4 regions of the Chryseobacterium sp. S90 genome follow, and region 1 is predicted to be linked to each of the others. Evidence: riboswitches for the same ligand, from Rfam matches in the RefSeq annotation. Region 1 holds a riboswitch; each other region holds the start of a gene.
What was found. A riboswitch is a leader RNA that binds a small molecule or an ion and turns the genes downstream of it on or off. The one in region 1 is predicted to bind cobalamin.

Region 2: it holds a riboswitch for cobalamin, as region 1 does, so the genes downstream of both, ACLMCG_RS13855 (TonB-dependent receptor plug domain-containing protein) here and ACLMCG_RS08520 (TonB-dependent receptor plug domain-containing protein) in region 1, are expected to answer to the same signal.
Region 3: it holds a riboswitch for cobalamin, as region 1 does, so the genes downstream of both, ACLMCG_RS03975 (hypothetical protein) here and ACLMCG_RS08520 (TonB-dependent receptor plug domain-containing protein) in region 1, are expected to answer to the same signal.
Region 4: it holds a riboswitch for cobalamin, as region 1 does, so the genes downstream of both, metE (5-methyltetrahydropteroyltriglutamate--homocysteine S-methyltransferase) here and ACLMCG_RS08520 (TonB-dependent receptor plug domain-containing protein) in region 1, are expected to answer to the same signal.

The regions. Positions count from the first base shown of each region.
Region 1 covers NZ_JBLGCX010000002.1:169,416-172,581, forward strand. The annotation lists gene pafA (alkaline phosphatase PafA) at 1-1,259, shown strand, start outside; cobalamin riboswitch at 1,387-1,564, shown strand; gene ACLMCG_RS08520 (TonB-dependent receptor plug domain-containing protein) at 1,596-3,166, shown strand, end outside.
Region 2 covers NZ_JBLGCX010000004.1:413,493-416,658, forward strand. The annotation lists gene ACLMCG_RS13850 (transporter) at 1-880, shown strand, start outside; cobalamin riboswitch at 972-1,157, shown strand; gene ACLMCG_RS13855 (TonB-dependent receptor plug domain-containing protein) at 1,265-3,166, shown strand, end outside.
Region 3 covers NZ_JBLGCX010000001.1:862,234-865,399, reverse strand. The annotation lists gene ACLMCG_RS03980 (hypothetical protein) at 382-924, shown strand; cobalamin riboswitch at 1,417-1,608, shown strand; gene ACLMCG_RS03975 (hypothetical protein) at 1,844-2,083, shown strand; gene prpB (methylisocitrate lyase) at 2,070-2,966, shown strand; gene prpC (2-methylcitrate synthase) at 2,969-3,166, shown strand, end outside.
Region 4 covers NZ_JBLGCX010000001.1:851,211-854,376, forward strand. The annotation lists gene metE (5-methyltetrahydropteroyltriglutamate--homocysteine S-methyltransferase) at 1-1,290, opposite strand, end outside; cobalamin riboswitch at 1,466-1,652, opposite strand; gene ACLMCG_RS03930 (Lrp/AsnC family transcriptional regulator) at 1,848-2,309, shown strand; gene ACLMCG_RS03935 (enoyl-CoA hydratase/isomerase family protein) at 2,392-3,166, opposite strand, start outside.

The sequences.
Region 1 (3,166 bases):
AAACCGGAAGCCATTCTCCAAAAAATCTTTGGTCTACTACGGTGACTGACGAATTGAGATTAGCAACCAACTTCCAGGGAAAAGTAATCGGAGTTTCTTTGAAAGACCGTGCTTCTATTCTTCCTGCAGGGCATACTCCAAACGGAGCTTTCTGGTTTGATGACAGCACAGGAAATTTCATTACAAGTACATGGTATATGAATGATCTTCCTCAATGGGTAAAATCATTCAACTCTCAGAATCTTCCTGAAAAATTAGTAGCCAACGGTTGGAACACCTTACTTCCAATCAATCAATATACGGAAAGTGCACCGGACAATTCTTCTTGGGAAGGACTGCTGGGAAGTGCAAAAACACCTACTTTCCCCTACAGTAATTTAGCAAAGGATTATCAGGCTAAAAAAGATAATATCCGTTATACACCTTTTGGGAATACGCTGACATTGAAGTTGGCAGAAGCTTCTGTAGAAGGTGAAAAACTGGGTGGAGATAATATCACAGACTTCTTAGCGATCAACCTTGCATCTACTGATTATGCAGGTCATAAGTTCGGACCGAATTCTATTGAGGTAGAAGATGTTTATATCAGATTAGATCAGGATTTAGCAGAATTCTTCAATTATCTGGATGCTAAAGTAGGAAAAGGTGAGTATACGGTTTTCCTTTCTGCAGACCACGGTGGAGCGCATTCTGTAGGATTCCTTAAAGAGCATAAAATCCCGACAGGTTTCTTTGGTGAAGATGCAGAAAAAAATCTGAACCAAAAACTGAAAGATAAATTTGGAGCTGATAAACTGATCAATGCGATTGATAACTATCAGATTTATTTTGACAGAAAAGTATTGGCTGACAGTAAGCTTGAATTGGATGATGTAAGAAACTTTGCTGTAAAAGAAATTGAGAAAGATCCTACGGTTTTATATGCAGTTTCTGTAGATAAAGTTCAGGAGGCAAGTATTCCGGAACCCATCAAACAAAGAATTATCAACGGGATCAACAGACAGAGAAGTGGAGATATCCAGTTGATTTCTCATGATTCTATGCTTCCTCCATATTCAAAAACAGGAACTACCCACAGTGTTTGGAATTCTTATGATTCACATATTCCATTGATCTTTATGGGTTGGGGAGTTAAGCAGGGAGAAAGTAACAAAGCTTATCACATGACAGATATTGCACCTACGGTATCTTCCCTATTGAAAATTCAGTTTCCAAGTGGAAATGTAGGAAACCCAATTACAGAAGTTATTGGTAAATAATTGCATACGATTATTCTATGATACATGGCTGCTTTCAACCGAAAGCAGCTTTTTTTGTGAGTTATTGCTTCAAATTTTCAATCTGATACACTCTCATCTCACTTTTTGGCAAATACATATAAAAAACTATCTTTGCAAAAATTTTGGTTTCCAGTATTTTGGAATGAAAAGGGAATCGGGTGTAACTCCCGGACTGTCCCCGCAACTGTAAATCGCAATAAAAGTTTCTGCAAACAGCCACTGTCTAAAACGGGAAGGAGCAGAATGCGAAAGTCAGGAGACCTGCCGGAATTATAATAAAAAAACATATTGCTTTCGGAGGAAAAGTAAAAGAGTATGGATATAAAAAGATCTTTAGTACTGCTTTTTTCATCTTATGGCTGTTTTCTTTTTGGACAAGAGAAAACCATTGACACTATTTATGTCTTCGACAACCAGATGAATAGGGTGAAACTTTTTCATCCCGTAAAAATAATTTCGGCAGAAGAGGCCGAGAAAAACTCCAGTAATCTTTCTGAACTTCTGAGATTTCAGTCACAGGTATTTATCAAAGAAAATGGCCGTGGAGCTGTTTCTTCACCTTCTTTCAGAGGAACTACTGCCCAGCAGACCGCCTTTGTATGGAATGGGATTAATATCAACTCCAGCTTCTTAGGACAGGGAGATATCAATAATATTGCTTTGTTCGGATATGACCAGATCGGTATAAAAGCCGGCGGAGGAAGTGTAGTCTATGGAAGTGGTGCTATCGGGGGAAGTATTCACCTTAATAATACGCTTGATTTTAATAAAGGCTTCCATGGTTCTTTATTTTCTGAAGTTGCTTCTTTTAATACCTATAATAATTTTGTAAAAGGTTCTTACAGCAATGATAAGTTCAGTTTTAAAGCTTCAGGAAATTATTCTGTAAGCGAAAATAATTATGAGGTAAGTGATCTGAATTACATCAACAGAAATGGGAATTATTACAATACAACCTTCAATGTAGGAGCATCCTATAAATTGACGGATGATCATAAAATTTCGTGGCAGAGCCAGTTCTTTGATTCTTCACAACATTATCCAGTGTATGAAGAAACGGGAACAAAAACAAAATATAAAACACAAAGTATAAGAAGCCTTCTTTCCTGGGACTGGAATAAAACAAAGTTCAGCAACTCTTTTAAAGCTGCTTATACAGAAGAAAATTTTCAGTATTTCGGTTTGCTAAACCTGCCTAAATCCAGTGGCGGAACAGGGAAAAATTACATCTTTAAAAATGATTTCAATTACTTCCTGAATTCTAAGTGGAATTTTAATATTATCGGAGAATTTCAGATCAATAAAGGAGAAGGATATGCGAGCGGAATATCCAATGTCAGCAGAAATGTTGGTTCCGTTTCCGGATTGTTGAGGTATTTTGCAACTAAAAACCTGCGTTTTGAAGGTGGATTCAAGAAAGATTTTGTAGAGGATGTGAAGTCACCGTTTATGTATTCATTCTCCGGAAAATGGAGTGCTGCAAAATGGTATGATGTAAGCGTTAATGTGTCAAAAAACTTCAGATATCCGTCATTTAATGATATTTATTATGAACCGGGAGGAAATAAAGAGCTGAGACCGGAAACCTCTACTCAGGTAGATATGACTAATGAGTTCAAAGTAGGGGATTTCAGACTTACTTTGTCTCCGTATTATATGAACATTACAGATCTTATTGCATGGCTTCCTACGGCCAAAGGATACTGGCAGGCATTCAATGTCAATAAAGTTGAATCTTTCGGATTAGAATCTCAGCTGTCTTTTAGTAAACAATTGGGTAATCATAAATTCAGAGCGAATGCAGGATATTATTATGCAAGATCCATTGATAAAGAAACGCAGCTTCAGAGGCCTTATGTGCCTATGCATAGAGGAAGTGCCAATAT
Region 2 (3,166 bases), on a different contig from region 1:
CAGCGTGTATATTGCACCGGAAAGCTTTAGCAGATTTGATTTTGACGATGATTGTGATGCTTGCGGCTGTGCAGCTGGTAACGGATCTTCCGGATTTGAATCTTTACTCAATCCACAGTTTATCGGAATCAAATACTTTGCACAACATTACAAAGCAAAGGAGAATTTATTTGTAAAAGACCTTACACAAGATCAATACTTCAATACTTTACAGCTTTGGGGGAAAATTCCCTTGACTAAAAAACTGAGTGTTTATGCAAGCCTGCCCTTTCATTTCCATGAAAAGAAAACCATGCAGGGAGATATCAAAATCAATGGAATCGGAGATCTGAATCTGATGGGAATTTACCAGCTGATGAATTCTAAAGATAATTTCCATCACATAAGCGGAGGCTTGGGAGTGAAAATTCCTTTGGGGAAATTTGATGAAAAAGGTGCATCCGGAGTTAATCCGAGTTTTCAATTGGGAACCGGAAGCTGGGATTATCAGGCGGCTTTGAATTATAAATTTCAAAAGAATAAAGTGGCTGTATTGGTCAATACAGATTATACGATCAAAACGGAAAATAAGAAAAATTACCGTTTCGGAAACCAGTGGAACTATGCTGCGACAGGATTTTATCAGGTTGCCGGAAACGAAAAGTCAATCTTTTCTGTAAAAACCGGAGTGCAGGGAGAAGTGTATGCACAGAATAAACAGTTTGATGAAGCGCTGCCCAATACTGCGGGAAGTGCTTTGTATGGCAAACTGGGATTTGAAGCTTCTTATAAAAAACTGAGTCTGGGAAGTGAACTCATGCTTCCTATGTATACCCATTTGGCAGGTGGTGATATTGAAGCAAAATCCAGATTCAGTATTTTCCTGAATATTGGAATTTAAAATAAACCCCTTTTTAATAATGTTAAAGCTCCTTCGGGAGCTTTAATTGTTTATGAATCATGAATTTAATTGGGGGTTAGGAATAATTTTTTATCTTTGCCCGAAATTTGGTGAGCCATAAAAAGCTCTTAAAAGGGAATCCGGTGAAAATCCGGGACAGACCCGCTGCTGTAAGCTCCACACCAAGATTTTTGAAGAATATATCCACTGTTTTTTAATGGGAAGGATTTCAAAAATGGAGTAAGTCAGAAGACCTGCCAGAAAATAATCGTTTGACGCTTTCGTGGAATAAAGCTTAGGACATCAATGATTCTGTGCAGTGACAGCTGTGCTTTGTCATTGTTTTCTTATACCATTAGCGTCATCATTATCCTAAATGAGCTAATGGCGGCAAAACTAATTACTTCTACAATTTATAAAGCTGTTTTCACAATACTGGTGATGACATCTCAGCTTTTATATTCCCAAAAAAAGAAAAATGATACGCTGAAGGAAGAATCCATCAAGGTGATCAGTCTCTACAAAAAAAATTTTAAAGAAATCATTCCGGCACAAACCATCCAAGGGGAAGCACTTGAAAGACTGAACAGTCATTCTGTAGCAGATGCGCTGCGGTATTTCTCCGGAGTTCAGATTAAAGACTATGGTGGAATAGGAGGGCTGAAAACCATTAACGTCCGAAGTCTCGGAAGCCAGCATGTAGGAGTCTTCTACGACGGAATTCAACTGGGAAATGCCCAAAACGGTCTTGTTGATCTGGGAAGGTATTCTTTGGATGATCTTGAAGAGATATCATTATACAACGGGCAGAAAAGTGAAATCTTCCAACCGGCAAAAGATTTTGGTTCGTCCGGATCTATTTATTTACAACCTAAAACTCCTGTGTTTAAGGGAATAAGGAGAACCAATCTTGTAATAAGAGCAAAAAGTGCTTCCATTGATCTTTTCAACCCGTCATTCCGATTGGAGCAGAAAATTTCAGACAGAGTTTCAGCCAGTTTCAGCGCAGAATTTATGCAAAGTGACGGAATTTACAGATTTCGATATGCCAAGAAATATCCTGACGGACAGCAGGCTTATGACACGATCGCAAAAAGACAGGATTCAGATATTAAGGCAAAACGTTTTGAAACTTCTTTAAATGGAACTTTGAATAATGGAAGCTGGAATATCCGTGGTTACGGTTACATTTCAGACCGCGGAATGCCGGCACCTATTGTGAACGGCCGTTTTGGAGGAAGAGGAGCGAGACTTTCCGATGAAAATTATTTCGTACAGGCCAATCTTCGGAAAAAACTGTTCCCAAAATTTGAAACACAGCTGAAAGCAAAATTTGCCTACGATTATACCCATTTTATGGATACCGTTCGTTCGCAATCTATTATGTATACGGATAATGTCTACATCCAAAGAGAAGTTTATCTTTCTTCATCCAATATCTATTCAATTACTCCCAACTGGGATGTGAGCCTGAGTGGAGATTTTCAGTACAATAATCTGGACGCCAATCTGGATAACTTTTCTTATCCTACACGTTATACTACATTAGTCGCTTTGGCAACAACCTACCAGTGGAACAGGTTTAAAATTCTGGGAAGCCTTTTGGGCACATTTACCTTTGAAGAAGTAAGAAAAAACAAAAGACCGGGAGATAGCAGAGAATGGAGACCCGCTGTATTTATGAGCTACCAGCCTGAAATAATTCCTGAACTTACCCTCAGAGCTTTCTATAAAAGAATTTTCCGACTGCCTACTTTCAATGATTTATATTACACGAATATCGGAAACACTTATCTGAAGCCGGAATTTACCAATCAGTATGATGTAGGATTTACCTACCAGAAAAACTATAACAATCATTTCTTTAAATCTTTTTATGCTAAAGTAGACGGCTACTACAACAAAGTACAGGATAAAATTGTCGCTGCTCCTAACGGAAGTATGTTCCGCTGGCTGATGATGAACCTTGGATTGGTGGAAATCATTGGTGCTGACGTAAATGTTCAGGCAGAAATGCAGTTGGGAAAAGTAAAACTGAGGCCATTACTTTCTTACACCTATCAAAGTGCAAGAGATATGACAGACCCTGAAGATACATTTTACAAAAATCAGATTCCTTACACACCATGGCATAGCGGATCATTTGCACTGATGGCCGATTATAAAGACTGGAGTTTCAATTACAGTGCAATGTATGTAGGAAAGCGCTATGATGTGAACCAGGATAATATTCAATACAATTATGTACAGCCTTGGTATACTCATGATCTCTCTGTTCAGAAGAAA
Region 3 (3,166 bases), on a different contig from region 1:
CAAAATTATTAAGATTGCTTAAATATGGGGGATGTCGCAGCTGTCGAAAACTGTCGAAACTTATCGAATTTTGTTATTTGCTGGTTAATTTTGACTTTTGGGGAAAAGTGGTCTATGAAATATATAAACTTTTGAATCGGATTATTAAACCTGATTTTTACAGAATAAATTAAAAATAATTAGCTTTCATTTGCTATCGGAATCATATATAAAAGTTGACACAATAAAAGATTGCACTTATGAAATATCAAAAGAGAAATGGAAGATTTATTGTAGTTCTGCAAGTAAATTAAGGAAAAGAGGTCATATAATTGTCGTTTTGTAGTAATCGGATAAAGTAAATTTTAATACCTTTAGCAATCATTAACATTTAAATAATCCATGAAGACGAAACCATTAACTTTCATCTTAATTTTCTTTTTTCAACTGGTAAGTATCACGGCATTTTCACAGAAAACAGCAGTTCTAAATTCTTTATTAGATAAAAATTCAGAATTTATTTTTCCGCAGACTCCCGATAAAATATCAAAAGCATTGAACATGAAACCTGTGTTTTATGAAGATGCCAACGAGGAAAAATATGCAAAATGGCCTACAAAAACAGGATTGGAACTGTATTGCGGCCTTGGGAAAAACACTGTGATTGATGAGATGTTTTTTACCATTTCTGATAATAAGCCCGTAGTGATAGAAGGACTTCCATTTGGTCTTATCATGAATAAAACTACACTGCAGGACAGCAAAACCAAGTTCAGTAAATACAATGCTAAAACGCAAAAACTTGGTGCAGACAGTGAATTTCCGGGAGGTTCAAAACTGATTTTTAAGAAAGGGAAACATTATGCAACCTTGTTTTTTGACAATAAAAACCTGCTAAAATCTCTAGGGCTTACCACAGAACTGATTGATCCGGCTGCCAATTAATTTTACAGACTTTCAAATACTATAAAATCCGCCACTTTTTGGCGGATTTTTTCTATCCATTCATTCCAAATAAAAGTACAGAAAAACCCTTCTGATTACAAAGAAATATAGCTGCTTTCAGAAAATGGATTGAAGAATAAAAATTAAAATTGGATGACTAAAAAATGATATAAAAAAGATCATTTAATATCAAAAGATAAATATCCACTATCCCTTAAAAAATTGTTAAAAAAAACACTTCAATTCCAGGGTGGAAAATGACAACAAGGAAGTTGTTTCTTTGAAGTTGTTTCATTTTTTTACTACATATCTTAAGAATTTAGTAACGAAGAACGAGCAGAATAATCTAAATTACAATGTTTGTTGAGTAAAAAAATATTTTTAATAATAACAAAACCAGTGTGTTATGGTTAAATCGTTATTGTTTGCATAAAATATCTTTCGTGTTTTTATAAAATACTTATATTTACCACCAAGGAGTTCTTAACATCTTCTTTATCAACCGAAACTGGTTACACTTAGCTGTGTCTTAAAAGGGAATCGTGTGCAAATCACGAACTGTCGCGCAACTGTAAGTAACATCAAGGTTTTTATCAAAAAAGGTCCACTGTATACCTAGCTATATGGGAAGGACGATAAAAACTGTTACAAGTCAGGAGACCTGCCTATTTCGAATTGACGATGCTTTCGCGGTCTGAAGCTTATAGTCAGGTATGATACGATATGGATAACAGTGGGATCAATATATTTTGTCGGCTCGTGTTATTTTTGTGATACAGATAAGTAGTGGAGTAGTATGCTCTTTTCATTATCATGTATTCATCGTGTTTTCCTTTTCCATATTTTTCTTTCTCACAGGCATTGTGAAGCTTACCAGGAACTTTTTATGAGGATTTAATCAATATAAAAAGTTAGAAAAATGTACCCATTCGATTTCGATTATTTATGCAGGAGCAGCAGACTTGGAGATAAACAGGTGTGTAGGGAATTAATGGTGTATAATTCCGAATTACAAAAAACGAATAACATAGATCAGCTTTCATTTGATTTCATTTTTACCATCACCTTATGGAGTGGCAGTGACCATTATTATGCCTATTCATGGCTTTCTGTGGACAAATTTCAACTAAACAATAAATATTATAATGACTACAAGTGAAAGTTTGAAGTCTCCCGGTTTGAAATTCCGGGAGGCCATGCGAAAAGAAAATCCCCTTCAGATTGTTGGAGCCATTAATGCCAATCATGCGCTGTTGGCACAGCATGCAGGTTTCAATGCAATTTATCTTTCAGGAGGAGGTGTTGCTGCAGGTTCTCTGGGTATTCCGGATTTAGGGATTACCACGCTGGAAGATGTATTGATTGATGTTCAGCGTATTACGAATGTTTGCGATGTACCACTCATGGTAGATGTTGATACCGGATTTGGGCCTTCAGCATTCAATGTTGCAAGAACCGTAAAGTCTCTGATTAAAGCTGGTGCTGCGGCCCTGCATATTGAAGATCAGGTAGGTGCAAAGCGTTGTGGACACCGCCCGGGAAAAGAAGTGGTAACCAAAGAAGAAATGGTAGACAGACTGAAAGCTGCTGCAGATGCCCGTACCGATGATAATTTTGTAATTGGTGCCCGTACTGATGCTTTTGCCAATGAAGGATTGGAAAAAACATTGGAAAGAGCGGTAGCCTATAAAGAAGCAGGAGCAGATTTCATCTTTGCAGAAGCTGTTCCTGACTTAAGTTTTTACCAAAAATTTGTTGAAGTTACAGGGATTCCTGTGCTGGCTAATATTACAGAATTCGGGATGATCAGAATGTATACTGTGGAAGAATTAAAAAATGCAGGTGTGGGATTAATTCTTTATCCGCTATCGGCTTTCCGTGCAGCCAATAAAGCTGCTCGAAATGTATATGAACACCTTCGTAAAGACGGAACACAGGCGAATGTCTTAGATACCATGCAAACCAGAGAAGAACTCTATCAAAGCATTGGATACTACGACTATGAACAAAAATTAGACAACCTTTTTAAACAAAATAATTGATAATGTCAACGAACAGTGAACCCACATTTAAGCCTAAAAAAAGCGTTGCGCTTTCAGGGGTAGCAGCAGGTAATACTGCGCTTTGCAGTGTCGGAAAAAGTGGAAACGATCTCCATTACAGAGGATATGATATTCTGGATCTGGCAGAGAAAGCACAATTTGAAGAAGTAGCCTATCTTTTGATCTATGGGCAGCTGCCT
Region 4 (3,166 bases), on a different contig from region 1:
TTTCTGCTGTTCTTCTTTACGGATTTTGAAGGTATTGATCCTTTGTGCATCTTTTTCAGTAACAGCATTCGCTCTTTTCTTGACCTCATCATTATGAATAAGCGCAGATGTTCTTCTGCTTGCAATTGCTTTTTTATTTTCTTCAAAAGAGGCAAGAATCTGTTCATTTCCTGTTCCGGATGCCAGTTCTTTAAGTGTTACGACTTCGGCCACTTTTTGTTTTGCAAAAGCCAGCCAGTTTTTAATTTCCGGATTAAGAGTGATTTCAAAATCCAGATCACACGGTGAATGAAGTAATGAAGAGGAAGGAGCGATTAAAACTCTTTCAGATCCCAATTTCTCAACTGCTTTTCTGATGAAAGACAAAGATTTTTCAAAATCATTTTTCCAGATATTTCTTCCGTCAACTACTCCTAATGAAAGGCTTAAGCTTTCCGGAATACCATTCAGGATTTCATCCAACTGTTCCGGGTTTCTTACAAGATCCAGGTGCAATACATTCACAGGTAGTGATGCCGCAAGTGATTCGTTATCATTTAATCCTTCAAAATAAGTAGCCACAATGAATTTCAGTTTCGGGAAACGTTTTCTTATTTCGGTGTAAACAAAATAATAGGTTTCTTTGGCTTTCTCCGTTAAATCCAACGCTAGAAAAGGTTCATCAAACTGAATCCATTCTGCTCCCTGCTCCTGAAGTTTGGTTAAAATTTCAATATATACGGAAAGAAGATTTCCAGCCAGATCCAGCTTATCAAATCCTTCTTCTTTTTCTTTTCCTAACAGAAGATAAGAAACCAGCCCGATAATTACCGGTTTTGCATTGATTCCCGCTTGTTTTGCTCCTGCAAATTCATTGAAAATTTTATCTGAACTCAGTTTAAACTGCTGATTTTTATAAAACTCGGGAACGATATAATGATAATTGGTATCAAACCATTTTGTCATTTCCATTGCAGTGATATCCAATCCTTCTTTCTGGTATCCTCTTGCCATAGCAAAGTAAAGATCCAGCTCAGAGTTGTTTTTTTTAAGCACTACTTCATGATAACGTGTAGGAATTGCTCCCACCACAAGGCTCATATCCAATACCTGATCATAGTATGAAAAATCATTACATGGAATAAGGTCTATTCCTGCTTCTTTCTGAATGTTCCAGTTTTGGTTACAGATCGTTCTGCCTGTATTCAGAAGTTCTTCCAAAAGGATCTTACCTGACCAATATTGCTCGCAGGCTTTTTTGAGTTCTCTTTTGCTACCAATACGCGGATAGCCCAGAATGTGAGTTTGCATTTTTAAACTTTTTAATTAAACTTAATGGTAAAGTCCTTTTAAAATGCTTCGGAATGTTTTTACGGATAAAAATTTCAGGGATCACGATATAACAAACAATACAACTTCCCTCACAGAGAAAATGTATACATCCGATATATCATCTGTATGACCCAAAAGCTTCAGACCGCGAAAGCATTGTCAATTCAGTAAAGGCAGGTCTCCTGACTTGTAACGGTTTCCGTCATCCTTCCCGCTTTTGGCAGTGGATATGCAAGGACAGAAACCTTTGGCATGTTACTTACAGTTGCGCGACAGCTCGTGATTCTCACACGATTCCCTATTAATCTACGTTAAGTAAAACCTTTCCTGTTTGATGAAGTATCTCTAAGGAACTGTACTTTTAACGATGACAATAACCATCATTAAAAGTTTTTAATTTTGTGTAAAATTAACAATACAGAATAAACACACAATCAAATACAATTAATTAAGCAAAATAATCTTTTAAAATCATCAATAAAAGCATATAATTCTTTACATTTGACTGTTTTTATAATCTAAAAGAATATTATTCTGTGGAACAACTTGATGATAAGGATGTACAGCTGCTTAGGCTGCTCCAGAAAAATGCAAAACTGACCGTTAAAGAGCTTGCAAAGGAAGTGAACCTCTCCACTTCACCGGTTTTTGAAAGAGTAAAAAGATTGGAACAGGAAGGATTTGTGAAAAGATATGCTGCTGTTCTTGATGCTGAAAAGCTCAACCGTGGATTTACGGTTTTCTGTCAGATCAAGCTGAAAATTCACGACAGATCTATAGGCTATGACTTTGTGAAAGAAATTTTAGAAATTGAAGAAGTGGCGGAATGTTACAATATTTCCGGAGATTTTGATTTCCTTCTGAAAGTTCAGGTACGGGATATGAAACATTATCAGGATTTTGTGTTTAACAAACTGGGATCTGTAGATTCTATCGGGAGTACCCACAGTACGTTTGTTATGGCTGAGGTAAAAAACAATCATGGACTGACCATTTAAATAATGGAAAAACAGAGAATTGAAAATAGAAGATGATACTTAAGTTAAACCATGTTATTTCAATTCTCTGCCTTCCAGTTCATTAATTTCCTTTAAAGTCCGGGCTTCTTTTTTGTATGAATGCCCCGATTCCTTCATTATGATCTTCTGTTGTAAACAATTCCCCAAATAAAGCGGCTTCCTGCTTCAATCCGTCTGTGATATGCAGTTCAAATCCGGTATTTAGCGACTGTTTCGCTTTTGCAACGGCTACAGGTCCTCTTGCAGCAATTGTTTCTGCCAATTTTTGAGCTTCGTTCAGCAACTCTTCGGGAGCGAAAACATGATTGACAAAACCAAAGTCTTTACAGGCCTCCGCGGAATAAAATTCTCCGGAGAAAACCATTTCCCTTGCTTTGTATAATCCAATAGCTCTCGGAAGACGCTGGGTTCCGCCAAAACAAGGCAATAATCCTAATGTCACTTCAGGGAGTCCAAATTTTGCTTTTCCACTGGCAAGAATAATATCACAGGATAATGCCAATTCGCAACCTCCTCCCAACGCAAAGCCATTTACAGCGGCTATCACCGCAAACGGAAGTTCTTCAATAGCGTTAAAAGCTGTCTGCGCAACAATTGAAAACGCCTCTGCTTCTTCGGGAGTCATCTGCTGCATCGCTTTAATATCAGCCCCTGCAACAAAAGCTTTTTCTCCGGAACCGGTAATGATTAATACTCTGATATTTTTATCTGATTTTACCTGGTTAGCAAATGATTTCAGCTCCTTTAAAACCTGTTCATTCAAAGCATTTAAGGCCTGCGGACGGTTAATCGTCAGTGTTCCGATGTGACCGTTTTGTTGATATAGTAATGTTTCA